Regions from separate parts of the Bacillus sp. Pc3 genome, predicted to be linked through region 2. Evidence: a T-box and tRNA genes for the amino acid it is inferred to sense, from the RefSeq annotation. Region 2 holds a T-box; the other holds one or more tRNA genes.

Region 1 (15,020 bases), 2.0 Mb from region 2:
AAGGCCGAATCGGTGTTTCCTTAATATAAGCACGGTGCGCCGAATCCAGCTCCTCCTGCTGGTCAGCATGCTCATCACTTTCGAACATTCCCGTATGTCCATCGTGAATATCTGAGATCGTCCCTGTTTCCATGTTGAATGAACCTGAGCCTTTTGAAAGCAACACACCGCTGTTCCGCGGAATCGGTTCCGTATTTTTGTTATGTTTGCGAGCAGAAGTTTGTCCGCTCTTTTCTGTTTTTTCTAAGCTTTCGTCCGCTTTTTGTTTCTTAAAAAAGCAGTAATAAATTCCGACTACTATAATCACAATGGAGAAAAAATTGAAGGGAATACTTTTCACATACACCGTGTAAGCCGGCTGATCTATTCCTGACGTTTTAAGGGCCTGTCCGATAATGGAAACCATGTAGCCGACAAATGCCGTTGCTATCGGAATCAAGGCAATGACAGGGTTTGCCGTAAACTCAATGGCATACGCAATTTTCTGTTTCGACAGGTTCAGACGCTTGCTTAAAGCTTTCATGATCGGTGCAATTGTGACGATGCGAAAGTCCGGTTCACTGAACGTGCCAAATGTCGACAGCCATGCAAGCAGCATCGCACCTTTTTTGGTTTTAACTTTTTTACTGATCAAATGGACGAATCCTTTTATCCCGCCGGTCAGCTTTATAATCCCTACAAGGCCGGCATATGAATATAGAAACACAATGATTCTAATATTATTGGTGACGACAATGTTGCTGATTACATATTGAACCATATGTTCAATCCCGCCAAGCAAGCTGGGATGCAAAAGATAGCTTCCGACCAGCAAACCGACAAACAGACCGGACTGCACTTGCTTTGTAATGATTGAAATAGGAATGACCAGAATAAATGGGATAAGACAAGCCCAAGTCCCTTCCATAAAAAACACCTCTTTCAAAGAACTTCTTGTTAGTATCTTTGAAAAAAGCGGATTTATACAATCAGCAGGTATCATGTTTTCACAAGCTTTGGAGGATATTTTCATGCAACAAAAAAGGCTTCTACATATTGTAGAAGCCTTTGTATACCGGTGGCCGGGGTCGAACCGGCACTCCAGAAGGAACACGATTTTGAGTCGTGCGCGTCTGCCAATTCCGCCACACCGGCATGTAATGCGTCGTGTTCAACCGACGTATATAAATATAACATGTATTTCATAAAACGTCAACGGTTTTAGCAAAGTTTTTTAAATGGTAATGCAGTATATGCGATACAAGCAAGAAACTTATATTGATAGTCATTACGTTTTTATTATATAAAAAAAGTGATCTGCAATATGCAAATCACTCTCATATATGTTTTATAATGTGAAAACTGATGACCAATTTAACATAGTTCGTTCAAAGTTAAATTGGTGCCGAGGGCCGGACTTGAACCGGCACGGTAGTCACCTACCGCAGGATTTTAAGTCCTGTGTGTCTGCCAATTCCACCACCCCGGCAATAGAAAGGCGACACCCGGATTCGAACCGGGGATAAAGGTTTTGCAGACCTCTGCCTTACCACTTGGCTATGCCGCCGTAATTTGGAGCGGAAGACGGGATTCGAACCCGCGACCCCCACCTTGGCAAGGTGATGTTCTACCACTGAACTACTTCCGCAACATGTAAAAGAACTTAATACATCTTATGCTGTTGTTTTTAAAAAAATGCAACTGGGCTAGCTGGATTCGAACCAACGCATGACGGAGTCAAAGTCCGTTGCCTTACCGCTTGGCTATAGCCCAATGATAAAATGGGGCGATTGATGGGAATCGAACCCACGAGTGCCAGAGCCACAATCTGGTGCGTTAACCACTTCGCCACAACCGCCATAATCTGAAGATGAATAAATAAAATAGTGGCAGGGGCAGTAGGAATCGAACCCACACCGGAGGTTTTGGAGACCTCTGTTCTACCGTTAAACTATGCCCCTATTTATAAAATGGTGGAGGGGGGCAGATTCGAACTGCCGAACCCTGAGGGAGCGGATTTACAGTCCGCCGCGTTTAGCCACTTCGCTACCCCTCCATCATTTAGAGTGCCGGCCAGAGGACTTGAACCCCCAACCTACTGATTACAAGTCAGTTGCTCTACCAATTGAGCTAGACCGGCAAATGGTGGCTCGGGACGGAATCGAACCGCCGACACACGGATTTTCAGTCCGTTGCTCTACCAACTGAGCTACCGAGCCTTTTTATAAATGGCGGTCCGGACGGGACTCGAACCCGCGACCTCCTGCGTGACAGGCAGGCATTCTAACCAACTGAACTACCGGACCATTTTTTTGGTTGCGGGGGCAGGATTTGAACCTGCGACCTTCGGGTTATGAGCCCGACGAGCTACCGAACTGCTCCACCCCGCGATGATAATGGTGGAGGATGACGGGCTCGAACCGCCGACCCTCTGCTTGTAAGGCAGATGCTCTCCCAGCTGAGCTAATCCTCCATCATATAAGTGACCCGTACGGGATTCGAACCCGTGTTACCGCCGTGAAAGGGCGGTGTCTTAACCGCTTGACCAACGGGCCCTGGTATTTTTTCGTTTGTTATGTATTGATAATTAGTGGCGGAGAGCAAGGGATTCGAACCCTTGAGACGGGGTTACCGCCTACACGATTTCCAATCGTGCTCCTTCGGCCACTCGGACAGCTCTCCATAAATGGCTCCGCAGGTAGGATTCGAACCTACGACCGATCGGTTAACAGCCGATAGCTCTACCACTGAGCTACTGCGGAATGAAGTCTGCCTGGCGATGTCCTACTCTCACAGGGGGAAACCCCCGACTACCATCGGCGCTGAAGAGCTTAACTTCCGTGTTCGGCATGGGAACGGGTGTGACCTCTTCGCCATCATCACCAGACATTTTAGTGACATGTATTATTATACTATGTATTTCAGAAAAAGCAAGAGTTTTTTTAAAAAAATTCTCTCAAAACTAGATAACAGTAAGCATACATTCAAATTGGTTAAGTCCTCGATCGATTAGTATCTGTCAGCTCCATGTGTCGCCACACTTCCACCTCAGACCTATCAACCTGATCATCTTTCAGGGATCTTACTTCCTTGCGGAATGGGAAATCTCATCTTGAGGGGGGCTTCATGCTTAGATGCTTTCAGCACTTATCCCGTCCGCACATAGCTACCCAGCGATGCCCTTGGCAGAACAACTGGTACACCAGCGGTGCGTCCATCCCGGTCCTCTCGTACTAAGGACAGCTCCTCTCAAATTTCCTGCGCCCGCGACGGATAGGGACCGAACTGTCTCACGACGTTCTGAACCCAGCTCGCGTACCGCTTTAATGGGCGAACAGCCCAACCCTTGGGACCGACTACAGCCCCAGGATGCGATGAGCCGACATCGAGGTGCCAAACCTCCCCGTCGATGTGGACTCTTGGGGGAGATAAGCCTGTTATCCCCGGGGTAGCTTTTATCCGTTGAGCGATGGCCCTTCCATGCGGAACCACCGGATCACTAAGCCCGACTTTCGTCCCTGCTCGACTTGTAGGTCTCGCAGTCAAGCTCCCTTGTGCCTTTACACTCTGCGAATGATTTCCAACCATTCTGAGGGAACCTTTGGGCGCCTCCGTTACCTTTTAGGAGGCGACCGCCCCAGTCAAACTGCCCACCTGACACTGTCTCCCCGCCCGATAAGGGCGGCGGGTTAGAAGGTCAATACAGCCAGGGTAGTATCCCACCGATGCCTCCACCGAAGCTGGCGCTCCGGTTTCCAAGGCTCCTACCTATCCTGTACAAGCTGTACCAACATTCAATATCAGGCTGCAGTAAAGCTCCACGGGGTCTTTCCGTCCTGTCGCGGGTAACCTGCATCTTCACAGGTACTATAATTTCACCGAGTCTCTCGTTGAGACAGTGCCCAGATCGTTGCGCCTTTCGTGCGGGTCGGAACTTACCCGACAAGGAATTTCGCTACCTTAGGACCGTTATAGTTACGGCCGCCGTTTACTGGGGCTTCAATTCGCACCTTCGCTTACGCTAAGCGCTCCTCTTAACCTTCCAGCACCGGGCAGGCGTCAGCCCCTATACTTCGCCTTACGGCTTCGCAGAGACCTGTGTTTTTGCTAAACAGTCGCCTGGGCCTATTCACTGCGGCTCTCTCGGGCTTGCACCCTAACAGAGCACCCCTTCTCCCGAAGTTACGGGGTCATTTTGCCGAGTTCCTTAACGAGAGTTCTCTCGATCACCTTAGGATTCTCTCCTCGCCTACCTGTGTCGGTTTGCGGTACGGGCACCTCTCACCTCGCTAGAGGCTTTTCTTGGCAGTGTGGAATCAGGAACTTCGCTACTATAATTCGCTCGCCATCACAGCTCAGCCTTCACGGGAAACGGATTTGCCTATTTCCCAGCCTAACTGCTTGGACGCGGATATCCAATACCGCGCTTACCCTATCCTCCTGCGTCCCCCCATTGCTCAAATGGTGAGGAGGTGGTACAGGAATATCAACCTGTTATCCATCGCCTACGCCTTTCGGCCTCGGCTTAGGTCCCGACTAACCCTGAGCGGACGAGCCTTCCTCAGGAAACCTTAGGCATTCGGTGGAGGGGATTCTCACCCCTCTTTCGCTACTCATACCGGCATTCTCACTTCTAAGCGCTCCACAAGTCCTTCCGGTCTTGCTTCACAGCCCTTAGAACGCTCTCCTACCACTGTTCGAAGAACAGTCCGCAGCTTCGGTGATACGTTTAGCCCCGGTACATTTTCGGCGCAGAGTCACTCGACCAGTGAGCTATTACGCACTCTTTAAATGGTGGCTGCTTCTAAGCCAACATCCTGGTTGTCTAAGCAACTCCACATCCTTTTCCACTTAACGTATACTTTGGGACCTTAGCTGGCGGTCTGGGCTGTTTCCCTTTCGACTACGGATCTTATCACTCGCAGTCTGACTCCCAAGGATAAGTCATCGGCATTCGGAGTTTGACTGAATTCGGTAACCCGGTAGGGGCCCCTAGTCCAATCAGTGCTCTACCTCCGAGACTCTTACCTTGAGGCTAGCCCTAAAGCTATTTCGGAGAGAACCAGCTATCTCCAGGTTCGATTGGCATTTCACCCCTACCCACACCTCATCCCCGCACTTTTCAACGTGCGTGGGTTCGGGCCTCCATTCAGTGTTACCTGAACTTCACCCTGGACATGGGTAGATCACCTGGTTTCGGGTCTACGACCACGTACTCAATTCGCCCTATTCAGACTCGCTTTCGCTGCGGCTCCGCATCTTCTGCTTAACCTTGCACGGGATCGTAACTCGCCGGTTCATTCTACAAAAGGCACGCCATCACCCGTTAACGGGCTCTGACTACTTGTAGGCACACGGTTTCAGGATCTCTTTCACTCCCCTTCCGGGGTGCTTTTCACCTTTCCCTCACGGTACTGGTTCACTATCGGTCACTAGGGAGTATTTAGCCTTGGGAGATGGTCCTCCCGGATTCCGACGGAATTTCACGTGTTCCGCCGTACTCAGGATCCACTCAGGAGAGAACGAAGTTTTGACTACAGGGCTGTTACCTCCTATGGCGGGCCTTTCCAGACCTCTTCATCTACCTCGTTCCTTTGTAACTCCGTACAGAGTGTCCTACAACCCCAAGAGGCAAGCCTCTTGGTTTGGGCTGGTCCCGTTTCGCTCGCCGCTACTCAGGGAATCGCATTTGCTTTCTCTTCCTCCGGGTACTTAGATGTTTCAGTTCCCCGGGTCTGCCTTCTCATATCCTATGTATTCAGATATGGATACCACTCCATTACGAGTGGTGGGTTTCCCCATTCGGAAATCTCCGGATCAAAGCTTGCTTACAGCTCCCCGAAGCATATCGGTGTTCGTCCCGTCCTTCATCGGCTCCTAGTGCCAAGGCATCCACCGTGCGCCCTTTCTAACTTAACCGTTAAAAAGAATCACTACGTGATATCTTGCATTACTAATTGAATGTGAATTACTTCTGTTATCTAGTTTTCAAAGAACAACATCTCGAAGAATCGAATGATCCTTCAAAACTAAACAAGACAGGGAACGTTCTGTTTATAAGACCCAAGGTCTTATATTCCGTTAAAATCCTTAGAAAGGAGGTGATCCAGCCGCACCTTCCGATACGGCTACCTTGTTACGACTTCACCCCAATCATCTGTCCCACCTTCGGCGGCTGGCTCCATAAAGGTTACCTCACCGACTTCGGGTGTTACAAACTCTCGTGGTGTGACGGGCGGTGTGTACAAGGCCCGGGAACGTATTCACCGCGGCATGCTGATCCGCGATTACTAGCGATTCCAGCTTCACGCAGTCGAGTTGCAGACTGCGATCCGAACTGAGAACAGATTTGTGGGATTGGCTTAACCTCGCGGTTTCGCTGCCCTTTGTTCTGTCCATTGTAGCACGTGTGTAGCCCAGGTCATAAGGGGCATGATGATTTGACGTCATCCCCACCTTCCTCCGGTTTGTCACCGGCAGTCACCTTAGAGTGCCCAACTGAATGCTGGCAACTAAGATCAAGGGTTGCGCTCGTTGCGGGACTTAACCCAACATCTCACGACACGAGCTGACGACAACCATGCACCACCTGTCACTCTGCCCCCGAAGGGGACGTCCTATCTCTAGGATTGTCAGAGGATGTCAAGACCTGGTAAGGTTCTTCGCGTTGCTTCGAATTAAACCACATGCTCCACCGCTTGTGCGGGCCCCCGTCAATTCCTTTGAGTTTCAGTCTTGCGACCGTACTCCCCAGGCGGAGTGCTTAATGCGTTAGCTGCAGCACTAAGGGGCGGAAACCCCCTAACACTTAGCACTCATCGTTTACGGCGTGGACTACCAGGGTATCTAATCCTGTTCGCTCCCCACGCTTTCGCTCCTCAGCGTCAGTTACAGACCAGAGAGTCGCCTTCGCCACTGGTGTTCCTCCACATCTCTACGCATTTCACCGCTACACGTGGAATTCCACTCTCCTCTTCTGCACTCAAGTTCCCCAGTTTCCAATGACCCTCCCCGGTTGAGCCGGGGGCTTTCACATCAGACTTAAGAAACCGCCTGCGAGCCCTTTACGCCCAATAATTCCGGACAACGCTTGCCACCTACGTATTACCGCGGCTGCTGGCACGTAGTTAGCCGTGGCTTTCTGGTTAGGTACCGTCAAGGTGCCGCCCTATTTGAACGGCACTTGTTCTTCCCTAACAACAGAGCTTTACGATCCGAAAACCTTCATCACTCACGCGGCGTTGCTCCGTCAGACTTTCGTCCATTGCGGAAGATTCCCTACTGCTGCCTCCCGTAGGAGTCTGGGCCGTGTCTCAGTCCCAGTGTGGCCGATCACCCTCTCAGGTCGGCTACGCATCGTCGCCTTGGTGAGCCGTTACCTCACCAACTAGCTAATGCGCCGCGGGTCCATCTGTAAGTGGTAGCCGAAGCCACCTTTTATGTCTGAACCATGCGGTTCAAACAACCATCCGGTATTAGCCCCGGTTTCCCGGAGTTATCCCAGTCTTACAGGCAGGTTACCCACGTGTTACTCACCCGTCCGCCGCTAACATCAGGGAGCAAGCTCCCATCTGTCCGCTCGACTTGCATGTATTAGGCACGCCGCCAGCGTTCGTCCTGAGCCAGGATCAAACTCTCCGATAAAGTAGTTTGACTGACTACGCACATCACTGTGCGATTTATTTAAAACTTTGAATTAACAGGTACGTTTTGTCTTGTTTAGTTTTCAAAGATCATCTCAACCTCATCTTGAGGCGACTTTTTCAGTATAACATTTCAGCGATTTGCTGTCAAATGTTTTTTGTTTTTATTTCTCCGCCGCTGTGAGCTTTTTGTTGAAGCGCATCAGCGACGTTTAATAATATACCATGCCTATGATTCAGCGTCAACACTTTTTTTGAAAGAATATCCTCGATGATATACTTCCTGCCCTTTGGTCTCTATTTGAGATACTTCAACAAAGCCTTTTTCCGTCAGGTAATCAAGCATAACACCAAGATCTTGGGTGAAGTGCACCAGTTCAGGGTGCTGAAGCAATTCTCCAAACTGCCACATTTCTTTTTCTTTCATCACTTGAAAAAGGTGGGCAGAACCGATTTCAGCTTTTGAATGGATGAGAAAATCATTTGCTAAGAATAATAATTCGAGCCTTTTCTCCAAACTTTCGTGACTCTCGACAAGTTCGGAATATAGCTTATATACCTGCGGCTCAATGTGACGGACCTGGTTCCAGACTGTCGTTTCGGGATAAAATCCCCGGTCAATCACTTCTATGCGGGCCAAGTGGTGAAGAGCATGCACTACCGCATAATATGCATCCAGAAAATGATCAGCTTCAAAAAACGCTTTTCCTTCTACAAATCTTCTGATCAGCTTGCCGTATTCCATTCCGATCTTTAATTTCCGCTCGGCGAAAGGAAAAGTGCTGAGCCGGTCATTGAGTTCAGATATATATTCATTGCGGTCAAACAGTACTTTGCCGTTGATGATCCAATCTATGACTCTTCTATTGGTCCCAAGCAGAATCCATTCCTGAAGCAGAGCCTCCGTTACAATATGTAAAGAAGCGGTTTTTTGTTCGAATTCATAATGCTTTATAAAAAGAGGTTCATCAGCCTGTTTGACAATGACAAGCATGACCGCATCAAAGTTATCCGTGATGGATGATGCTTTACTCCTTCTCTCAATCATAAGGACGGCCAGCGTATCGGGATGACTTGCTCTTTCTTGGTAAATTGGACGGAGAAGATTGTCCATTACGATTCCTCCAATGCGATTGTTTCACTAGCTATTGTTTCTACATTTCTATGATAAAACATGAAAGTCCTTTTTTCTAAACACATTGCACTATTATAACAAATTTCCTTTCAGGTGCCATATTTATTCTTCCCTTTTCTTACGAAAACATGAAGAATATGCCATCTGTTTTGTGCTATAGTTAAACGGGAGGGGGATGGACATGGCGAAATACTCAAGCAAAATTAATAAGATCAGAACGTTTGCGTTAAGTTTGGTTTTCGTTGGGTTTATCATTATGTACATCGGGCTGTTCTTTAAGCAGTCTGTTTTGCTTGCCAGCTTGTTTATGATTCTCGGCCTGCTGTCGATCGGGCTCAGCACCGCCGTTTATTTTTGGATCGGCATGCTGTCCACAAAAGCGGTCCGGGTGATGTGCCCCGCTTGCGAGAAAGAAACGAAGATTCTGGGCAGAGTGGATATGTGCATGCATTGCAGAGAGCCGCTTACATTGGATAAAGGATTGGAAGGCAAAGCGTTCGATGAGTCTTATAACAGAAAAAACAGTGCAAAATAAACGAAGCTGACCGTATCAAAGCGGTCAGCTTCGTTTAGTGGTTTTCTTTTTTGGAACATTCTTGGCAGACGCCGTAAATCTCCAAACGGTGGTGGCTTACCTTAAACCCCGTGACGTGAGCCGCAAGCTGTTCCACTTCGTCAAGCCCGGGATAATGGAAGTCTACGATTTTTCCGCAGCTTTCACAAATGGCGTGATAATGGTCAGAGGTGACAAAGTCAAATCTGCTGGACGCATCTCCGTACGTCAGTTCCTTTACAAGCCCAGCTTCCCGGAATACACGCAAATTGTTATACACTGTCGCAACACTCATATTAGGGAATTTCCCTTCCAAGGCTTTATATATATCGTCCGCTGTCGGATGTGCCATAGAATCCACGAGATATTCCAGAATGGCATGACGTTGAGGAGTAATCCGGACTCCCGTATCCTTCAACGTGTCTAAGGCTTCTTTTAATTCATGTGCAGCCATCCGTCATGCACCTCTCTTCTAAAAAAGATTCTTACTTTATAATGTTTATAATTAGTGTACATCTTTTTCCGGTCTCCTGTCAAATGTAATCTGAAGAAAACCCCGTGAGTTCAGCATTTGTCCATTAATTAGACGCAATTTGTTCCAATTCTCGAAGCGCCTCGGCAACGTGATCTTTCACTTTTACCTTTCTCCACTCCTTCACAAGACGGCCTTCTTTATCTAACAAAAAAGTGGATCGCTCGATACCCATATATTCTTTCCCAAAATTCTTTTTCAGCTTCCACACATCAAAAGCTTCCGCCAATTTGTGCTCATCATCAACGAGGAGCTGGAAAGGAAGATCGTGTTTTTGCTTAAATTTTTCATGTTTATCACGGCTGTCAGGGCTTACTCCGATAATAACCGCATCAAGTCCCGCGAAACTTTCGTGCTGATCACGGAAATCACATGCTTCCGTCGTGCATCCGGGTGTCATGTCTTTCGGATAAAAATAGAGAACGACGTACTTCCCTTTAAAATCCGTCAATGCTACTTCTTCCCCGCTGTCATTCACTAATTTCATATCCGGTGCTGTTTGTCCGATTTCAATACTCATTTCTTATACCTCCGGGTTTTTTATTAAGCGTATCCAATTCACGTTAAGATTACAACCGTTATCCCCCCGCTCTTTTCTGGAAGCATGAACCGTTGTGCTCGCAATGAAGCATGCTACAATAGAACATGATGTAAGGAGATATTAGGAGGGTCATTTTTTGTATACAAAATCAGTTGAACTTCATAAGGAAGCGTTAGAGCATATCGTCGGAGGCGTGAACAGCCCGTCCAGATCCTATAAAGCGGTAGGCGGCGGTTCACCCGTTGCGATGGAAAAAGCGAACGGCGCTTATTTCTGGGATATAGACGGGAATCAGTATATCGATTTTTTAGCGGCTTACGGCCCGATTATTACCGGACATGCCCATCCGCATATTACTGAAGCGATTAAAACAGCTGCTGAAAACGGCGTGCTGTACGGGACGCCGACCAAACATGAGGTCACTTTCGCCAAAATGCTGAAGGAGGCCATTCCTTCACTTGATAAAGTACGATTCGTAAACTCAGGCACTGAAGCGGTGATGACAACGATCCGGGTTGCACGCGCTTATACAGGCCGGACAAAAATCATTAAATTCGCCGGCTGCTATCACGGCCATTCTGACCTCGTACTTGTCGCTGCGGGTTCCGGCCCGTCTACGCTCGGCACCCCTGATTCCGCCGGCGTGCCGAAAAGCATCGCCAATGAGGTGATTACCGTTCCTTTCAATGATATTGAAAGCTACAAAGCCGCGATGGATAAATGGGGTTCAGAAATTGCAGCGGTTCTCGTCGAGCCGATCGTCGGCAACTTCGGCATCGTTGAACCTGAAGAAGGATTTTTAGAACAGGTAAATGAATTGACCCATAAAGCGGGCGCGCTCGTCATTTATGATGAAGTGATCACGGCGTTCCGTTTTATGTACGGAGGCGCGCAGGATCTTCTTCAAGTGAAGCCTGATTTAACGGCGCTCGGTAAAATTATCGGGGGCGGCTTGCCGATCGGCGCTTACGGAGGCAAAAAAGAGATCATGGAGCAGGTTGCTCCGCTCGGTCCGGCATATCAAGCCGGCACGATGGCCGGAAACCCGGCATCTATCCTATCAGGCATCGCCTGCCTGGAAGTGCTGAAGGAAGAAGGCGTTTATGAGCGGCTTGATGAGCTCGGCGCCAGACTTGAGCAAGGCATTCTCGCCCATGCGGAGACACATGGCATTACCATCACCGTCAACCGTTTAAAAGGCGCGCTCACGGTTTACTTCACTGATGAAAAGATCGTCAATTACGAGCAGGCGGAAAATACGGACGGAGAAGCATTCGCCAAGTTCTTCAAGCTGATGCTTGAGCGCGGCATCAATCTCGCTCCATCGAAGTATGAAGCTTGGTTTATCACAACCGCACATACTGAAGAGGATATCGACGCCACTTTACAAGCCGTTGAAGATGCGTTCAGACATATGAAAAAATAACTGCTGAAACAAGCGGGAGCCCGGGGCTTCCGCTTTTTCTTTTTGTCCGATTTGTGAGATAATGGTTTTTTCAAAAAAAGACCTTGAATAATTGGTATGATCCCTGTATATTACTTTATTGTTTAGCAAATCAGCCAACAGGGAAATGTAAGTGTCAGCCGTTCGTTCGGCACATAATTTATTAGAGAAAGGAATGCACGCACAAACCAATGAAACTTGGTGCCCGCATTTTAAAAACAGGGATTGCGATTACGCTCGCGCTCTACTTAGCATCATGGATCGGACTTCCGTCGCCGATCTTTGCCGGGATTGCAGCTATATTTGCCATACAGCCCTCTATTTACAGGTCTTTTCTTATCATTATTGATCAGGTTCAGGCAAATATCATCGGCGCTGTCATCGCTACGGCATTCGGACTGATTTTCGGACCGAGTCCGATTATGATCGGATTGACCGCAGTGATTGTCATCACGATCATGTTAAAACTGAAAATTGAACACACCATTTCGATTGCGCTCGTGACGGTTATCGCAATTTTAGAAACACCGGGAAACAGCTTCCTGACGTTCGCTCTGATACGAACAAGCACCGTTATTTTAGGCGTGCTGTCTTCTTTTATTGTGAACCTTGTGTTTCTTCCGCCGAAATACGAAACGAAGCTGACTCATCATACGGTTGAATATACCGATGAGATCATGAAATGGATCAGGCTGACGATGCGTCAGTCCACGGAACACTCGATATTGAAAGAGGATATTGAGAAGCTGAAGGAAAAGATGATGAAGCTTGATCATACGTACCTTCTTTATAAAGAGGAGAGAAGCTACTTTAAGAAAACGACGTATGTAAAGTCGCGCAAGCTTGTATTGTTCAGACAGGCGATTATTACGGCGAATCGGGCGCTTGATACGCTGAAAAAGCTGCACCGCTATGAAAACGAGATTTATCATATGCCGGAGGAATTTCAGGAGACGCTGACAGAAGAAATTGATTATCTGCTTCATTGGCACGAAAGGATTCTGATGCGGACGGTCGGCAAGATCAAACCGCATGATGACGACGCTGAAGAAAGCATAAGATATAAACAGCTTTTGACGAAGTCTTTCTTGAAAAATCAGCAGAACTGCGAGGATGAACTGCTTGATTACAATATGCTCAGCATTATGGCTGCGGTTGCGGAATACCGCGAGCAGCTGGAGCATCTCGATACATTAATTACGAGTTTTCAGACATACCACCCGAAAGACAGCGAATTAGAAACAGACGATGATGAGTAACCCGGTGCTTCCGTAAAACCGGGTTTTTTTGCATTCAAAAAAACGTATGCCGCCCATTCGGACGGCATACGTTTTTGTATCAGTTCAAATTCTGAATCGTAAATAAGTGTCTGTACTGGCCGCCTTGGGCCATTAATTCCTCGTGCGTGCCGGTTTCGACGACGGCGCCGTTTTCCATGACGACAATTTTATCCGCGTGCGTAATCGTGGACAGCCTGTGGGCGACGATAAATGTCGTCCTGTTTTTCGCAAGCTTTTCCATCGCTTCCTGAATGTAGTGTTCACTTTCCAGATCAAGAGCCGATGTCGCTTCATCCAAGATTAACAGCGGCGGATTTTTTAAGAATACACGCGCGATGGAAATCCGCTGTTTCTGCCCGCCTGACAATTTGACGCCCCGTTCGCCGACTTTGGTTTCATAGCCTTCGGGGAAATTCATAATAAATTCATGGGCATTTGCCGCTTTCGCAGCCGCAACCACCTCATCCAGAGACGCTCCCGGTTTACCGATGGCGATATTTTCACGAATCGTCTCACTGAACAGAAACGTATCCTGAAGCACCATTCCGACTTGATTGCGGAGGCTTCTCGCTTCATAATCGCGAATATCTGTGCCGTCAATCAGCAGGCTGCCGCCGGATACATCATAAAAACGCGGTATGAGGCTGACAAGCGTCGATTTACCGCCGCCGCTCATCCCGACGAGCGCGACGGTTTCCCCTTTTGTCACCTTTAAGGAAACGTCCTGCAAAATCGTTTCTTTTCCTTCCTCATAACGGAACGAGACATTTCGGAATTCAACTTCGCCCTTAACGCCGTCAGCTTTTACTGCATTCGGTTTATCAGTCAGTTCATACGGCTCGTCGATAAATTCAAATATGCGGTCCATTGAAGCGATCGACTGGGTCAGGGTCGTCGATGAGTTGATCAATCTTCTGACCGGATTGTACATTCTGTCAATATAGCCGACGAACGCAACCATCGTCCCTACCGTCAGCGGACCGTTTATGACAAAATAACCCGCAAACGCGATAACGAGCAGCGGCGCCAAATCCGTAATGGTATTCACGACTGCAAACGTTTTTGCGTTCCAATTCGTATGACGGATCGCTCTGTCCAGAAAATGTCCGTTTTTTTCATCAAAATTGGCTTGTTCATAATCTTCAATGGCAAAACTTCTGATGACGGGCATCCCCTGAACTCGTTCGTGCAAATGTCCCTGAACTTGGGCGAGTGCCTGAGAACGCTCACGTGTCAGTTTTCGGAGACGGCCGTAAAAGTATTTCACTGAAATTCCGTATAACGGAAACAAAATGACAGATATCAATGTCAGCTTGACATCGAGTGTAAACATAATGCAGATGACGATCAGCACCGTCATCATATCAAGCCAGATATTCATCAGTCCGGTTATGACAAAGTCTTTTGTCTGTTCGACATCATTTATCACCCGGGAAATGACTTCGCCCGTTCTCGTGTTGGCATAAAACCTCAGGCTCAATTTTTGAATATGATCAAACAATACTCCCCTGATATCATAGAGCACCCGGCTGCCCGTCCATTGCGCGAAGTATTGCCGATAGTACTCTACCGGGGGACGCAGAATTAAAAACAGCACAAACATGATGCCCATTATCGTGAATAGCGATGATGTTTTAGCGCTTGCCGTTCCGCTCCCTTGAATAATGTCATCGACCACGTATTTTAACAGCAGCGGGAGAGCCAGCGGGATGGAGAATTTTATGATGCCGATTAACACTGTGATAAAAATTTGTTTTTTATAAGGTTTTACAAATTGCATATAGCGTCTGATTACGCCCACACTTTATCCCCCTCTCTCTTTAAGGCGTGTGAGCCCATGTGAAAAACCTGTTGACACCCCAACAGGTTTTTTATTGTATTCTTTATTTTGTATAGCGCAGATACCGTTCATA
Region 2 (15,020 bases):
CCCGCGTCGTGAACGGCAACCCGAATGTAAAACCGACGACCAGAAAAAAAGTATTGGAAGCCATTGACCGGCTCGGCTATCGCCCGAATGCGGTGGCAAGAGGGCTTGCAAGCAAAAAAACGACTACGGTCGGCGTCATCATCCCTGATATCTCAAGCATTTTCTACTCTGAACTTGCGCGTGGAATTGAAGATATCGCGACGATGTACAAATATAATATTATTTTAAGCAACTCGGACCAAAATCTTGAGAAAGAACTGCATCTGTTAAATACGATGCTTGGCAAACAAGTGGACGGTATCGTATTTATGGGCGGCAACATTACGGACGAGCATGTCGAAGAATTTAAGCGCTCTCCTGTGCCGATCGTCTTGGCGGCATCAGTGGAAGAACAGGGCGAGACGCCTTCTGTCGCCATTGATTACGAACAGGCGATTTATGATGCCGTTAAGCTTTTCATTGATAAAGGGCATCGCGATATTGCATTCGTCTCCGGACCGATGCAAGAGCCGATCAACCGTTCGAAAAAACTGCAAGGGTACAAACGGGCGCTTGAAGAAGCGGCGATTCCGTTTAACGAGCAATTCGTAGCGGAAGGCGATTACACTTATGATTCCGGTATGGAGGCGCTTCAAAGCTTGATGGGCCTTGACCGGAAACCGACGGCGATTCTTTCTGCGACGGATGAAATGGCCCTCGGCATTATCCATGCGGCCCAAGATCAAGGTCTTTCGATACCTGATGATCTTGATATTATCGGTTTTGACAATACGAGATTGAGCCTGATGGTCCGCCCTCAGCTTTCAACAGTCGTGCAGCCTACGTACGATATCGGCGCCGTGGCGATGAGACTTTTGACAAAACTGATGAACAAAGAGCCGGTTGAAGAGCATATCGTCGAATTGCCTCACCGCATCGAATTAAGACAATCAACCAAGTCATAAAAAAACGGAAAAGCAAGCTTCACTCTGAGGGGTGGAATCTTGCTTTTTTACTTGAGTAAGGAGAAGATATGAAACGTTTTGATTATCTGACGCCCGTTGGCTTTATGTTAGGCTGTATTATTGTCGCAATCGGTATTCTGTCAGGGACGGGACTGGCGGGAATCAGTTCATTTTTAGATCTGACTTCTTTTTTAATCGTCACAGGCGGCCTTGCTGCGGCGATCTTTATCAGCTTTCCGCCGAGGGATTTAAAGAAAACCCCTTCTGTTCTGAAACAGGTATTCTCCCGTCAGGATGACAATGTGAAAGAGCTTGTCAGAGTATTTGTCAGCCTTTCGGAGCAGGCGCGCAGGCAGGGGCTTCTGTCTCTGGATGACCAGGCGCGTGAGATCAAGGATCCGTTTTTAAAAAAAGGGCTTTTGCTTGCGATTGACGGCTGGGACGAGGAAACGATCCGGCTGGTAATGGATTCTGAGATCGCCGCAATGGAAGAAAGACACAGAAAAGGAAGACGCGTTTTTGAAAAAGCCGGTGATTTCGCACCCGCCTGGGGAATGATCGGGACGCTCGTCGGACTCGTTCTCATGCTCAAAAACTTAAATGACCCGCATACCCTCGGACCGAACATGGCCGTTGCGCTATTGACGACGCTGTACGGAGCGCTGCTTGCCAACTTGGTATTTATCCCAATCGCGGCAAAGCTTGAAGAAAAAACGGAAAGTGAAATTTTCATCAAACAGGTCATGATCGAAGGGGTTGTCGGCATCCAATCGGGCAAAAATCCCCGCAACCTCGAAAGTCAGCTCGTCGTCTTCAGCTCAAGAGAAGACTGGCGTAAAGGACAGCCTGCGAACAAGAAAAAGGGCGCTGTCCATGAAGCTTAGAAAAGAGCGTTTTGAAAGAAGAAACAAACCGGAACATTCCGGCGGTTCACCGAGATGGATGGTGACGTTCGCTGACTTGATCACGCTCATTCTCGTGTTCTTTATATTGCTTTTTTCGATGTCGCAAATAGACGCGGAAAAATTTCAATCTGCCGTTTCATCGATTCATACAAACGGCAGCGGGGGTGAACCGGCGTCATCAGACAAAGCAAATGAACATAAAGAACAGGATTTGCTCCTGCAAAACGTGAAGACATACATAAAAGCGCATCATTTGAGTTCGAAATTGACAGCGAAGCGCGATGAGCGCGGAGTGGTTCTGGTGCTGCAGGAGGCCGTTCTGTTTCAGACAGGAAAAGCGGATGTGCTGAAAAACGCCGAGCCGGTTCTGCATCAGATCGCGGTGCTTTTAAAAACAATTCCGAATGACATACAGGTAGAAGGCCATACGGACAGCCGCCGGATTTCCACCTATCAATTTCCGTCAAATTGGGAGCTGTCGTCTGCAAGAGCGGCGAGTGTGATCCGGTATTTTACCGCGAATGAAGACTTTTCCGCCAAACGGTTTATCTCTGCCGGGTATGCGGATACGAAACCTGTGAAGGACAACAAAAGTCCCGGACATATGAAAGAAAACCGCCGTGTAGAAATTGTGATCAAAAAAACGACCTCCTCATAAGGTCGTTTTTTATTTTGTTTTATACCGCTGCTCAGACCGGATGGCAAAAAGTGCTTTTTCCACGGTTTGGGCATTTTTTTCTGAAATTTCATCTTTGCGGGGAATCGGAGGATATAATTGTTCAGGATCACTCCAAAAAGCGGGCAACGTGCAGGGGGAGTGCTTCTGCCATTTATCAATCCATTTCTGCGGTATGCGTTCCCCGGGATCAATCCCTTTCATCTCAAGCCAAATGCGGCTCCATGCTCTCGGGACGACTCTCCAAATATCGTATCCGCCGCCGCCGACCGCGATCCATCTGCCGCTGCAATATTGATGGGCTAATGAATGAGCAAGCCGCGGGATCTCCTGATAAATGGAGATTGTATTGGACAGGTGTGTCAATGGGTCGTAATAATGGGCGTCCGCACCATTTTGGGTAAGAATCACATCCGGCTTGAAAAAAGCCGCGATTTCTGAGGCGGCCGTATTGTAAGCGTGAAGAAAGGAATCATCCTCTGTGAAAGCGTCCAGCGGAATGTTAAAAGAATAGCCGTAGCCTTGCCCGCTTCCTTTTTCCAGTACCTGTCCCGTCCCGGGAAATAAATAACGCCCGGTCTCGTGAAAAGAAACAGTGCAGACATCAGACCTGTCGTAAAACGTAAATTGAACGCCGTCGCCGTGATGGGCGTCTGTATCAATGTATAACACTTTTGCCCCGTAGTTCTTCTGGATGTATTGGATGGCCACGGCGCTGTCATTATAGATACAAAAGCCTGAGGCCCTGCCGCGGAAGCCGTGGTGAAGGCCGCCTCCTAAATTGCAGGCGTGCCTGGCTTGTCCCGTCATGACATAATCAGCCGCCGTTAAGGTGCCGCCCACCAGAAGTGACGCGGCTTCATGCATGCCGGCAAAAACGGGGGTGTCTTCCGTTCCGAGACCGTAGCTTTCTCCTTCTGCGGCAGGGAGCCGGCCCGCACCCGCTAGTTCCACCGCCTGTATATAATCCTCCGTATGAACGAGAGCCAGCTCTTCTTTAGCGGCCGTGCGCGGTGTGACGATATCTCCTTCGTCAAACGCATCCGCCGCCTGAAGCAGATCGTATGTTAAAAGCACACGACGCTGATTGAACGGATGTTCCTGATGAAATTGATACGTCTGATAAGAAGGCGAGTAAACAAAAACGCTGTCTCTCATGGCTGATCCCTCAAATGTTTCGGCCATAAGACATTGTATCCGGCTTCTTGAACGGCACGGATAAAAGGGAGCGGATTCATCGTCTTCACCCGGAAGACGAGAATGTTCGACCCGGCGGAATCATGGGGATAGACGAGCACACTCAGGATTTGCAGCTGAAGATCGCGGCACATGCAGCTGAGATCAGCAAGGCTTTTTGTCATATCCGTCACCAGGATTTCCACCTGTGATCCCGGCTGGGCCGCGCCTGTCAGGCTGACGAAAGTCCGGAGCACGTCGGTTTTCGTTAAAATGCCCGTCAGCTTATGGTTTACCGTAATCGGCAGACAGCCGATGCCGTGCTCATAAAAGGAAGCGGATATTTCTTCCACAAAGTCAAGCGGATGGGCGCAGATGACATTCCGCATCATAATGGTCTCCACTTTGTTTGTCAGAAATGCGCCGCGTTCCTTTTGTTCAAAGCTGCCGGGGCCGGCCTGTTTAATGTCTCTGTCTGTGACAATACCGATGACGTGCAGCTCGTCGTCGATGACAGGGAGATGGCGGATATGATATATCTTCATTTTACGGACGGCTGTTTCAATGGAGTCGTGTTTTGAGACGGTGATGACGTCCCGTTTCATGATTTGTTCTGCAATCATCTTTTTATCCCCTTTGTATGTCAGTCAATACATAAATCGCTGATAAAAACGAAGCCTGTCGAACTGTTCAATTGACTCCTGACTGACGTGCCTGCCGATGCGGGCCATCAGACAATTGGCCGGATGAGAGCTGATTTCCGGTTCATCCGTTGCGAACCAGACAAGACCCCCGGCATTCATCATCTTTTCCATGATCTTTCTGTATTCCCACACATCTTTTTTCATTCCTTTTAAATCCCAATGCCAGTAATATTCCGTCGTCATGATGATGTACCGTTCCATCTGTTCATCCATCATGCTGACTGTCAGCAAAGTTTTTCCGACAGAACAGCCCCTGTAGCCGGGAGCGACCTCGATCGCCCCGAGTTCAAGGAGGTCTTCCATATTTCCGTCAGACCACCGTTCAAGCGGATCAGGATATAAATACGTCACATAGCCGATAATCGTCTGTCCGTCCCTGGCAATAATGATCCGCCCTTCAGGAAGCCCGGCGATCTCGATTAACGCTTTGTGCTGTTCATGAGGAAGGCGAAAGGCTGTCAGGCCTTCATGAAACTCATACTGTGCTAGGTCCTCTGGAGGAACGGGCCCTTCTACTAAAAGAGGGCCGGCTGCTGTCTGAATTGATGAAGAATGGTACGTTTTATGATGTTTCACTGATTCACCGCCTGTCGGTTCTTAATAAAAACACATCTCTTTTAAGCATAACAAAATATAAAGCGTTTTCAATAGTGTTGTAATTTATATTTTAAAAATTGAGAAAACTGTGAACATCTACTATAATTAGTCTATAGATAAGCAAAGGGGGATGTTGCATGAATTTGAAAGCGCTGCCGGCGGAAAAGGGGAATTATCATCTGCGAAATTATGAGGAAACGTACCGCAGCTTCGATTGGAAAGAGGTCGAAGCGGCATTTTCCTGGCATCAGACGGGGAAGCTGAATGCGGCGTACGAAGCGATTGACCGTCATGCCGAATCATTTCGAAAAAACAAAGTAGCGCTGTATTACAAGGACGCAAACCGGGATGAAAAATACACATTTAAAGAAATGATGGAGGAATCGAACCGGGCGGGAAATGTACTGAGACGGTATGGAAACGTGGAAAAAGGGGACCGCGTTTTTATTTTCATGCCGCGTTCGCCGGAGCTTTACTTTATCATGCTCGGCGCAATTAAAATCGGTGCGATCGCCGGTCCTTTATTTGAAGCGTTTATGGAAGGCGCCGTCAAAGACCGCCTGTTGAACAGCCAGGCAAAGGTTGTCGTGACGACACCTGAACTGGCCGAACGGATTCCGGCGGACAGCCTGCCCGACCTCGAGCATATTTTCATTGTCGGCGGCAGCAAAGAAGCGGGAGATAAAATCATTCATTATGATAAAGCGGCTGAGGGAGAAAGCACGAGACTTGATATCGAATGGATGGACAGAAGAGACGGCTACCTGCTTCACTACACATCAGGATCTACCGGAACGCCCAAAGGTGTGCTCCACGTTCATGAAGCCATGATTCAGCAATACCAGACCGGCAAGTGGGTGCTTGATCTTAAAGAAGACGATATTTACTGGTGCACTGCGGACCCGGGCTGGGTGACCGGGACGGTGTACGGGATATTTGCGCCGTGGCTGAACGGAGCGGCGAATGTGATCGTCGGCGGCAGATTCAGTCCGGAAAACTGGTACGGCACGATCGAGAAGCTCGGTGTCAGCGTCTGGTACAGCGCTCCGACGGCTTTCAGAATGCTTATGGGCGCCGGAGATGAAATGGCATCCAAATTTGACCTTACTTCACTTCGTCACGTCCTGAGTGTCGGAGAACCTTTGAACCCCGAGGTCATCAAGTGGGGACATAAAGTATTCGGCAAGCGCATCCACGACACGTGGTGGATGACAGAAACGGGCGGACAGCTCATTTGCAATTATCCTTGCATGGAGATCAAGCCGGGTTCAATGGGGAAACCGATTCCGGGAGTGGAAGCGGCGATCGTTGACAATCAGGGAAATGAGCTTCCGCCGTACCGAATGGGGAATCTCGCCATTAAAAAGGGCTGGCCGTCGATGATGGATTCCATTTGGAACAACAAAGAGAAATATGATTCTTATTTCATGCCGGGCGGCTGGTATGTTTCCGGAGATTCTGCTTATATGGATGAAGACGGTTATTTCTGGTTCCAAGGCAGAGTCGATGATGTCATCATGACATCCGGCGAGCGCGTCGGCCCGTTTGAAGTCGAAAGCAAACTTGTTGAACATCCGGCGATTGCCGAAGCAGGCGTCATCGGAAAGCCGGACCCTGTCCGGGGAGAAATTATTAAAGCGTTTATCGCGCTCAGAGAAGGGCATGAGCCATCCGATCAGCTGAAGGAGGACATTCGCCTCTTTGTAAAACAGGGGCTTGCCGCGCATGCCGCACCGCGGGAAATTGAATTCAAAGATAAACTTCCGAAAACACGGAGCGGAAAAATCATGAGACGTGTGCTGAAGGCGTGGGAGCTGAACCTGCCGGCAGGCGACCTGTCCACAATGGAAGATTAAAGACGGCGTTGACATCGTATCTTATTTATGTTAAAAATGAGTAAGCTTCATACGAAAAGGTTTTGATTGAGACAAGTAGGGTATCTGATTGTTCAAGAGAGCTGATGGCCGGTGAAAATCAGCACATAAGATATGCCGAATACACTCATGAACCGTTTTTGCGAACAAAGCCATTCCAAGGCTTTCAGTAGTGAAAGAACGGACACGGTCCGTTATCAAAAAGAGTGATAAAAGCTTTTTTATGCTTTTATTAGTAGGGTGGTACCGCGATTATATCGTCCCTTCGTTTTAAACGAAGGGGCGTTTTTTATTTTCATAAACAAAGGAGCAGACAAAATGACTAACTTATTAGAGGATTTATCATTCCGCGGCTTAATCCAGCAAATGACGGATGAAGAAGGACTGAATAAACAGCTGAACGAGGAAAAAATCCGTTTATACTCAGGGTTTGACCCGACGGCTGACAGCCTGCACATCGGACACCTTCTGCCGATATTGACACTGCGCCGGTTCCAGCTTGCAGGCCACCATCCGATTGCGCTTGTAGGCGGTGCGACGGGACTGATCGGCGATCCGAGCGGCAAAAAAGCGGAACGTACGTTAAATACTCAGGATATCGTTGTCGAATGGTCGCAAAAAATTAAAAATCAGCTTTCCCGATTTTTAGATTTCGAGGCCGGAGAAAACCCCGCTGTCATAGCGAACAACTTTGACTGGATCGGAAAGCTGAGCATTATTGAATTTCTCCGTGACGTCGGAAAGAACTTCGGAATTAACTACATGCTTGCGAAAGATACTGTAAGCTCAAGAATTGAAACCGGAATTTCTTACACGGAATTCAGCTACATGATCCTGCAATCCTACGATTTTCTGAATCTGTACAGAGAAAAGAACTGCAAACTCCAAATCGGAGGCAGTGACCAGTGGGGCAACATCACGGCCGGTCTTGAACTGATCAGAAAATCAGAAGAAGAAGGGGCGAAAGCTTTCGGTCTTACCATTCCGCTCGTCACAAAAGCTGACGGCACGAAATTCGGCAAAACGGAAGGCGGCGCCATTTGGCTTGATAAAGAAAAAACATCGCCGTACGAATTCTACCAGTTCTGGATCAATACAGATGACCGCGACGTCGTCAAATACTTAAAATACTTTACTTTCTTATCAAAAGAGGAAATTGAAGCTTATGCTGAAAAAACGGAGACGGCTCCTGAGAAAAGAGAAGCGCAGAAACGTCTCGCTGAAGAGGTGACTGTTCTTGTACACGGCCGCGAAGCGCTTGAGCAGGCCGTTCATATCTCTCAGGCGCTGTTCAGCGGCAATATTAAAGAGCTTTCCGCTCAAGACGTCAAGGTAGGATTTAAAGATGTACCTTCGTTTGAAAAAGACCGCTCTGAAGAACTGTCTTTAGTAGACGTGCTTGTGGAATCAAAATTGTCGCCTTCAAAACGGCAGGCCCGCGAAGACATTCAAAACGGAGCTGTTTACATTAACGGCGAGCGCCAGACGGACATCGGGCATCTTCTGACTGCGGAAGACCGCATTGAAGATCAATTTACCGTACTGCGCCGCGGAAAGAAAAAATACTTCCTGATCACGTACTGAAAATAAAAAGCAGTCCGGCCGCTCAATGCGGCAGGCTGCTTTTTTATGTTTTGTGAATACTGCACGGGGAAATGAGTACAGTACATAGTATAAGCAAAACAGGGAAGGGGTGCTGCGCCGTGAATTTCATGTTTACCATCGCAAAAGAAAGATTGCAGCGGGATCATTGGGAACAGCAGCAAAGCATAAACGCCGAAGCCAAAGCCGAGGAATCAGAGACGGAAGAAGAAAATCCGACATCATAAAGGTAAAGCCTCCATTCTGCGGAATGGAGGCTTTTGATTGTCACCATATCAGCCTGGCGGCGGCCATCAGCACGACTCCCGTGATGACCGTGATGGATAAGCTTTTTGTCAGCATCGCGCAAAGCAATGTCGGGATGAGAACGATCATTGCTTTCCAATCAAAGGTCAAAGCACTGTTTGTTTTCACAATCATGCTTTCCGTTACCAGAGCCGTCAAAATGCAAAGCGGAATAAAGGAGAGCCATTTTAAAGCCAACTCAGGCATCTGAATGTTCCGGACAAATATAAACGGAACAATGCGCGGCACAAGTGTAACAATCATGCAGCCGAGTATAATCCAGATCATTTGTGTGCTGATGCTCATTTGTCCGTCACCACCCCGATCGTTGCCACAATCACGGTTGAGACGATGACCGCGATGTGTGACGGGACGAAATACGATAACAAGACCATAAAAATGATCATATAGAGAATTAAGGAGAGGCTGTGCTTCAGCTTTTCCGAAGCGGACGATTGCAATTGCAGCACAAGCAGCGCCGCAAACATAGCGGGCAAAGCAAAGTCCAGGCCGAGCGCGTAAGGATCAGATATCCATTGTCCGAGAAGCCCGCCCATTACACAGGAAATAACCCAGCACATGTAAGCGGTTATATTGAGGCCGTTCATCCATTTATCGTATAACCTGCCGTTCTGAGCCGCTTTGTTCACCGCTACCCCGAAAGATTCATCAGTAAGCAAAGCCCCGAAGCCGATATTTTTCAGCAAAGAGTATTTCGTGAAATACGGCGCGATGGTCAGGCTCAGCAGAAGGTGCCGCAGATTGACGATAAACGTCGTTAAAATAATGGCGGAAATCGGACTCCCGGAAACAAGGAGCGAGCAAATAATAAATTGGGCGGCGCCGGCATAGACACACAAAGATAACAAACAAATTTCAAGAATGCTTAGATGAGAGGCAACGCCAACGATGCCGAAAGCAAAACCGATGCTCATATAGCCCAGCAGCGTAGGCACACAATCCCGCACCCCCTGTAAAAACGTATCGTTCATTTCCCGGGAAACGGCGGTTTTTTGCACTTCTGTGTTAATCATTTTTCATACTCCTTTCATAGAGATTATAATGATAACGACTAATGAAAAAATCAAAGAAAATACGGTTCACATTTATATGAACCGATTTCCGGTGACGACATGAAATAACGAATGGTTTTGTTTCAGCAGGCCTTCAACTTTCTCAGCCCCGACTTCTTTCACAAGCTCCGCGAACATCAGATCGTGCCTCATATATTCCATGGCCACGAGAACGAGAGCGGGATCTTCTGATTTAATGGCCCAGGCATTCGTCTGCGGAGAAAAATTGGCGATTAAGACTTCTTTATTATCGCGGGCAGCTATCGTTAATCTTCCGCCCATCCGTTTCTCCGCCACTTCAGGAGACATATTATGATTTGTCGTATTTCCGAGCTTCACTTCCGGAGGGCCGAACACAATCGAAAAGACGGGCAATTGTTCGGCGGCGCGTTTGTTAGCGGCTTCTTGAATAAAGGGAATCTGCTGTTCCCAGACAGACAGCCACAACTCTTCCTCGGCTTTTTCAATCATATCCTTCATCTCATTGATGACATGATCATTCGTGCTGATGCGGCGGATGACATTCATCTCCTGCTCGCTTTCCAGCGCCAATAACTTTTCCTCAAGGTAGCCGAATGAGCTCTCGAAATCGTGCCGGAGCCGGTCGATTAATTCCTTTCCGGCAAGCGGAGCATATGTAACCGGATCAGACGGCACAATATGGACAGCGCCTTTATCAACTAATTTCCCCAATACCTCATAGATCATTGAGCGGGGGACGCCTGACCTTTTGCTGATTTCATATCCGGTAACAGGCGAGTGTTTCAACAAGCCGATATATGCTTTACATTCATATTGAGAAAATCCAAATTTCTGTAATTCTTTCAGAACATCCTCCATAAACATCCTCCGTAGTGGTTATTCATGAAACTACTATAATGTAAGCGGTTATATCTTGTCAATGGGACTTGAGTGCTGAAAGAAAGGTGCGCCTGTTTTTGTCGCTTTCCAACTTAGTTTATGGTGAGTTACATGTATGGCTTTTGTGAAAAACGTTGCCGTAGACCCACACGAATGCCGTTTGATACGATAAATTCAAGAAGTTAAAAAGAGGAGGATCACGGTGGAAAACACCTCTAAAATCGCTTTTTTATCGGTTATAAGCAATTCCCTGGTCGTCATGCTCAAAATAGTGGTGGGGATCATAACCGGATCTGTCGCGATACTTTCTGAAGCCATTCATTCTTTTTTAGATTTGATCGCCGCCTTCATCGCCTTTATCTCCGTCAGGATTTCAAAAAAGCCGGCTGATACAGGGCATCCGTACGGTCATGGAAAAGTCGAGAATCTGTCGGGGACTATCGAGACGATTCTGATTTTTGCGGCAGGGATTTGGATGATATATGAATGCGTTCAAAAACTGGTCAACCCGGCGCCGGTTCATCTGCCTGTATTGGGAATTGTTGTGATGCTTGCGGGGGCTCTCATTAATTTGATCGTTTCGAAGTTCGTAAAAAGAGAAGCCGAAAAGGTTAATTCCGTGGCAATGAAATCAAATGCCCTGCATTTACTGACTGACGTGTACACATCATTAGGCGTAGCGGCAAGCCTTTTGGTCGTTACCGTAACGGAGTGGTACATACTTGATCCCATTATAGGTATGGTGCTGGCGGTGTATATCATATATGAAGCGTTTAAGTTAATGAAAGAAGCATTCCCGCCGCTGATTGATACCCGTTTGTCGGAAGAGGAAGAAAAAACAATTTTAAAGATTATTGAAACATTTCAACAGGAATTTATTGAAATTCACGATTTTCGTACAAGACGCTCCGGCCCGCAGGAGTATATTGATTTTCACCTGGTCGTAGCCTCTCACGTGACGATTAAAGACGTGCATGACCTGTGTGACCGCATTGAAAGAGATATTACGAATGAATTCAAACAAGCACAGGTAATGATTCACCCCGAGCCGGAGAGCGAGAGGAAGAAATAAATCGATCTTAAGTTTGCGTTTGTTCCCGGCAAAATGCCTGCAAAAGGCCCGTTCCCACGGGTCTTTTTGTTGTATAAATGACTATTTCTCGCTCATATGAGAGATAAGCTTATACACGTGAGGGGTTCATTTCATACGTTATGTTGTAAAGAAAAAGGGAGGTGAACAGAATTGAACGCTATTTCTGTTAAAGAAATTGAACATGGAGTTGCCGTTGCGGAAAGAGAAGGTTTAGGGGAGTATTTATACCAAGAACCGGTTTCTAAAAAATGTTCGCGCCGTTCCCGCAGCAGAAAACGGACACACCGTTCTCGCAGCAGAAGACGGACGCATCACCGGACACACCGTTCCCGCAGCAGAAGACGGACGCATCACCGGACACACCGTTCCCGCAGCAGAAGACGGACGCATCGCCGGACACACCGTTCCCGCAGCAGAAGACGGACGCATCGCCGGACACACCGTTCCCGCAGCAGACGGTCTCATCAAAAACGTAGCCGCAAACGCTGTTTTAAATGCTGACTGCAGACTCTATTACAAGTAACGGAGATCTGCTATAATGGCAAGAGAACTGCATAAAAGATCCGGTATCATCATCTGCGGACACTGAACTGACAACATGGCGCTGTTTGTTCGTGTCCGTTTTTTATGTCAAAAAAGATGCCGGAGGATAAAAAGGAAGGGATGACGCCGAATGAAGCTGAATGAGGATTTTTATAACTCTGAAGGAAAGACAGTCTCTTTGCCAAACATCAGCAGCAAGCTTTTGCATATCACGGACAGCGGGCATATCAGCGTTGACTTCATCAGCATAAGCAGGCTGCGGAAGGCTTCAAAAATCGCGATCTTAGGTGACAGCGTCGCCCGGGGGCTGCGTGCGGAATACGGCTTTGGTGACATTCTGAAAGACCGGACAAACGCTGAAATAACCAATCTGTCTGTCAGCGGCGTTAATATGAGCAACAACGGAAGCGATAACATTTATCAGCAGGCGCTTAAAACAAAGGGACATGATGTCATCATTGTCCAGGGAACAGATGATGATTGGTGCAACCACATTCCCATCGGCACAGATGAAAAGGATATCACCACATTTTACGGAGGCTTCTGCCAAGTGATCCAGCAGCTGCGGAGCGGAAATAAAGGCGCGAGCATCATTGTGGTGACCCCAACGAGACAAGCCAAAATGTCAAAAGGAAAAATCGTCCGCCGTGATACTGATAAAAATAAACTGGGCCTGAAGCTGGCTGACTATGTGAAAGCCCAAAAAGAAGCCTGCACACTCCTCTCTGTACCATATGCCGATCTGTTTGATACTGATCTCATCGACCCGTATAATCCCGCTTTCCGCAGCATGTGCATGTCAGAAGGTCTTCATCCGAACGAGAAAGGGCATCAAATCATATTTCAGGAAATCTGCCGGAATTATTTTTACTATTATGGGTAACACAGCGCTAACAGATTATTTTCGGCTTTGCTTTTCTAATAGCTCAATTATTCTTTGAGATGCGTGTTTTTGCGCTCTCAAAAGCGAGACGATATTACCGGTAAAACCGATTAAAATAAAAAGCAGCAAAATGATCATCCACATAGCGAACCTCCCGTCGAGTGTTGAAAAACCCACTCTTTATTTTACTTATTATGGATGGGGGAGAGAATAGGTCTAACTATTGGTGTTTCTTTATAAATCCATAAAAAAATGCACAGACTGAACGGGTCTGTGCTTTTTTCTCTTATTTCAGCAGGTTCAATGATTCACGATTAAAGGCTTCCAAATCGTCAGGTGTTCTGCTTGTTACGATGTTATGGCTCACGACGACTTCTTCATCTTTATAATGTGCGCCGGCATTGATTAAGTCTTTGCGGATGCTGCGGAATCCCGTGATATCTTTTCCTTTAAGAAGGTCGGTATCAATCAGCAGCTGCGGGCCGTGGCAGATCGCGAAAACGGGTTTCTGATTTTCCACGAATGCTTTAGTGAATTCACCCGGGCGGTCATCTCCGCGCAGAAGATCCGGTGAAAAGCCTCCGGGAATCAATAACGCATCGAATTCCTTGGCGTCTGCGTCTGAGATCGCTTGATCGATCTTTACTTTCTCACCGTGCTTGCCCGTCACTTCTTTCCCTGCTTCCAAATCTATTGTCACTACACTGTGGCCCGCTTCTTTAAATGCTTCCGCCGGGCTTGTATATTCAATATCCTCAAATTGATCTGTCATCAGAACTGCGATTTTTTTGCTCATACATCATGCCTCCTGTGAATTTGTATATGACAAGAATATCAGGCGGATTCCCGCCTCACAACGTATTTGCTTATGAAAAAAGACCCCTCTGGAAAAGAGGAGCCAAAAGGTACGGAGGTCTGCTGAAACTTACGTGTTTAACCTGAGATAAGGCAAGAAATCGAACCAATTACTTTTTGCGTCTTTTTTTCTGCTTTTTACACCCGCATTTCCCCGGATCGCCCGGATCAATGACTTCGTGAATTGTTTCTTCCTTATAAACGTGGCGGGGAACATAACGGATATGCTCTCTGTTAATGTGTTTGATGGGATGGACGTAAACCACTTCTTTGTCAGTATACTTGTCAGTCACAATATACTTAGGGTCACAGTAATACACTTTCGATTTTTTACCCATTCATCTCACCTCCCGTACTTTATTAAATGCTGACAAGGAGGGTTTTGCATCGGACAAGTACACCATGGCAAGTCCACAATTTTCCAGCCGCAATTTCGTTTTTCTGATTTTTCCTGAATCCGCCTCAAATTGGAACGGCTAACCCTTTTTGAGCGGGGAAATCTATAAAAAAGAATTCAAAAACGATTATTTTCTCAGGTCAATCGAGATGCATACATCTTTAGGGGGATTTTTAGAATGCTCGATGAAAAAACGATTGAAATCATTAAAAGCACAGTGCCGGTCTTAGAAGAGCATGGTGAAGAAATCACAGGCCGATTTTATGACCTGCTGTTTCAGCATCACCCTGAGCTGCTGAATATCTTTAATCAGACGAATCAAAAGAAAAAAACACAGCGTACGGCCTTGTCGAATGCTGTGATTGCAGCCGCAGCCAATATTGACCGGCTGGAAAACATCGTTCCCGTCGTCAAACAAATCAGCCATAAACACCGGAGTATCGGTGTTAAACCCGAGCATTACCCAATCGTTGGAAAGTACTTGTTAATCGCGATAAAGGATGTGCTAAAAGACGGGGCTGCTCCTGAGGTCATTCAGGCATGGGAAAAAGC

The links. A T-box is a leader RNA that pairs with one kind of tRNA and senses whether it is charged. The one in region 2 lies ahead of tyrS (tyrosine--tRNA ligase), so its partner is inferred to be a tRNA-Tyr.
Region 1: it has a tRNA-Tyr gene. The T-box ahead of tyrS (tyrosine--tRNA ligase) is inferred to sense a tRNA for this amino acid. The anticodon was not compared.

The regions. Positions count from the first base shown of each region.
Region 1 covers NZ_CP010406.1:1,205,361-1,220,380, forward strand. The annotation lists gene SB24_RS05395 (Na+/H+ antiporter NhaC family protein) at 1-907, opposite strand, end outside; tRNA gene SB24_RS05400 (tRNA-Leu) at 1,053-1,134, opposite strand; tRNA gene SB24_RS05405 (tRNA-Leu) at 1,380-1,468, opposite strand; tRNA gene SB24_RS05410 (tRNA-Cys) at 1,476-1,546, opposite strand; tRNA gene SB24_RS05415 (tRNA-Gly) at 1,553-1,627, opposite strand; tRNA gene SB24_RS05420 (tRNA-Gln) at 1,681-1,752, opposite strand; tRNA gene SB24_RS05425 (tRNA-His) at 1,762-1,837, opposite strand; tRNA gene SB24_RS05430 (tRNA-Trp) at 1,867-1,940, opposite strand; tRNA gene SB24_RS05435 (tRNA-Tyr) at 1,951-2,035, opposite strand; tRNA gene SB24_RS05440 (tRNA-Thr) at 2,047-2,119, opposite strand; tRNA gene SB24_RS05445 (tRNA-Phe) at 2,123-2,198, opposite strand; tRNA gene SB24_RS05450 (tRNA-Asp) at 2,209-2,285, opposite strand; tRNA gene SB24_RS05455 (tRNA-Met) at 2,293-2,369, opposite strand; tRNA gene SB24_RS05460 (tRNA-Val) at 2,377-2,452, opposite strand; tRNA gene SB24_RS05465 (tRNA-Glu) at 2,463-2,534, opposite strand; tRNA gene SB24_RS05470 (tRNA-Ser) at 2,571-2,661, opposite strand; tRNA gene SB24_RS05475 (tRNA-Asn) at 2,667-2,741, opposite strand; rRNA gene rrf (5S ribosomal RNA) at 2,751-2,866, opposite strand; rRNA gene SB24_RS05485 (23S ribosomal RNA) at 2,969-5,898, opposite strand; rRNA gene SB24_RS05490 (16S ribosomal RNA) at 6,074-7,623, opposite strand; gene SB24_RS05495 (nucleotidyltransferase-like protein) at 7,852-8,736, opposite strand; gene SB24_RS05500 (YgzB family protein) at 8,939-9,292, shown strand; gene perR (peroxide-responsive transcriptional repressor PerR) at 9,327-9,764, opposite strand; gene bcp (thioredoxin-dependent thiol peroxidase) at 9,889-10,362, opposite strand; gene SB24_RS05515 (glutamate-1-semialdehyde 2,1-aminomutase) at 10,520-11,809, shown strand; gene SB24_RS05520 (aromatic acid exporter family protein) at 12,019-13,086, shown strand; gene SB24_RS05525 (ABC transporter ATP-binding protein) at 13,166-14,908, opposite strand; gene ntdP (nucleoside tri-diphosphate phosphatase) at 14,991-15,020, opposite strand, start outside.
Region 2 covers NZ_CP010406.1:3,171,251-3,186,270, forward strand. The annotation lists gene ccpA (catabolite control protein A) at 1-944, shown strand, start outside; gene motP (flagellar motor protein MotP) at 1,013-1,828, shown strand; gene motS (flagellar motor protein MotS) at 1,818-2,507, shown strand; gene SB24_RS15290 (acetoin utilization protein AcuC) at 2,517-3,683, opposite strand; gene SB24_RS15295 (acetoin utilization AcuB family protein) at 3,680-4,324, opposite strand; gene SB24_RS15300 (GNAT family N-acetyltransferase) at 4,349-4,981, opposite strand; gene acsA (acetate--CoA ligase) at 5,140-6,858, shown strand; T-box leader at 6,912-7,144, shown strand; gene tyrS (tyrosine--tRNA ligase) at 7,195-8,460, shown strand; gene sr7p (small protein SR7P) at 8,580-8,705, shown strand; gene SB24_RS15315 (AzlD domain-containing protein) at 8,746-9,069, opposite strand; gene SB24_RS15320 (AzlC family ABC transporter permease) at 9,066-9,797, opposite strand; gene SB24_RS15325 (TrmB family transcriptional regulator) at 9,870-10,676, opposite strand; gene SB24_RS15330 (cation diffusion facilitator family transporter) at 10,900-11,769, shown strand; partial or broken gene SB24_RS20675 (hypothetical protein) at 11,941-11,991, shown strand; gene SB24_RS15335 (hypothetical protein) at 12,039-12,266, shown strand; gene SB24_RS15340 (SGNH/GDSL hydrolase family protein) at 12,464-13,216, shown strand; gene SB24_RS20535 (hypothetical protein) at 13,232-13,360, opposite strand; gene SB24_RS15345 (type 1 glutamine amidotransferase domain-containing protein) at 13,503-14,012, opposite strand; gene SB24_RS15350 (hypothetical protein) at 14,182-14,409, opposite strand; gene hmpA (NO-inducible flavohemoprotein) at 14,647-15,020, shown strand, end outside.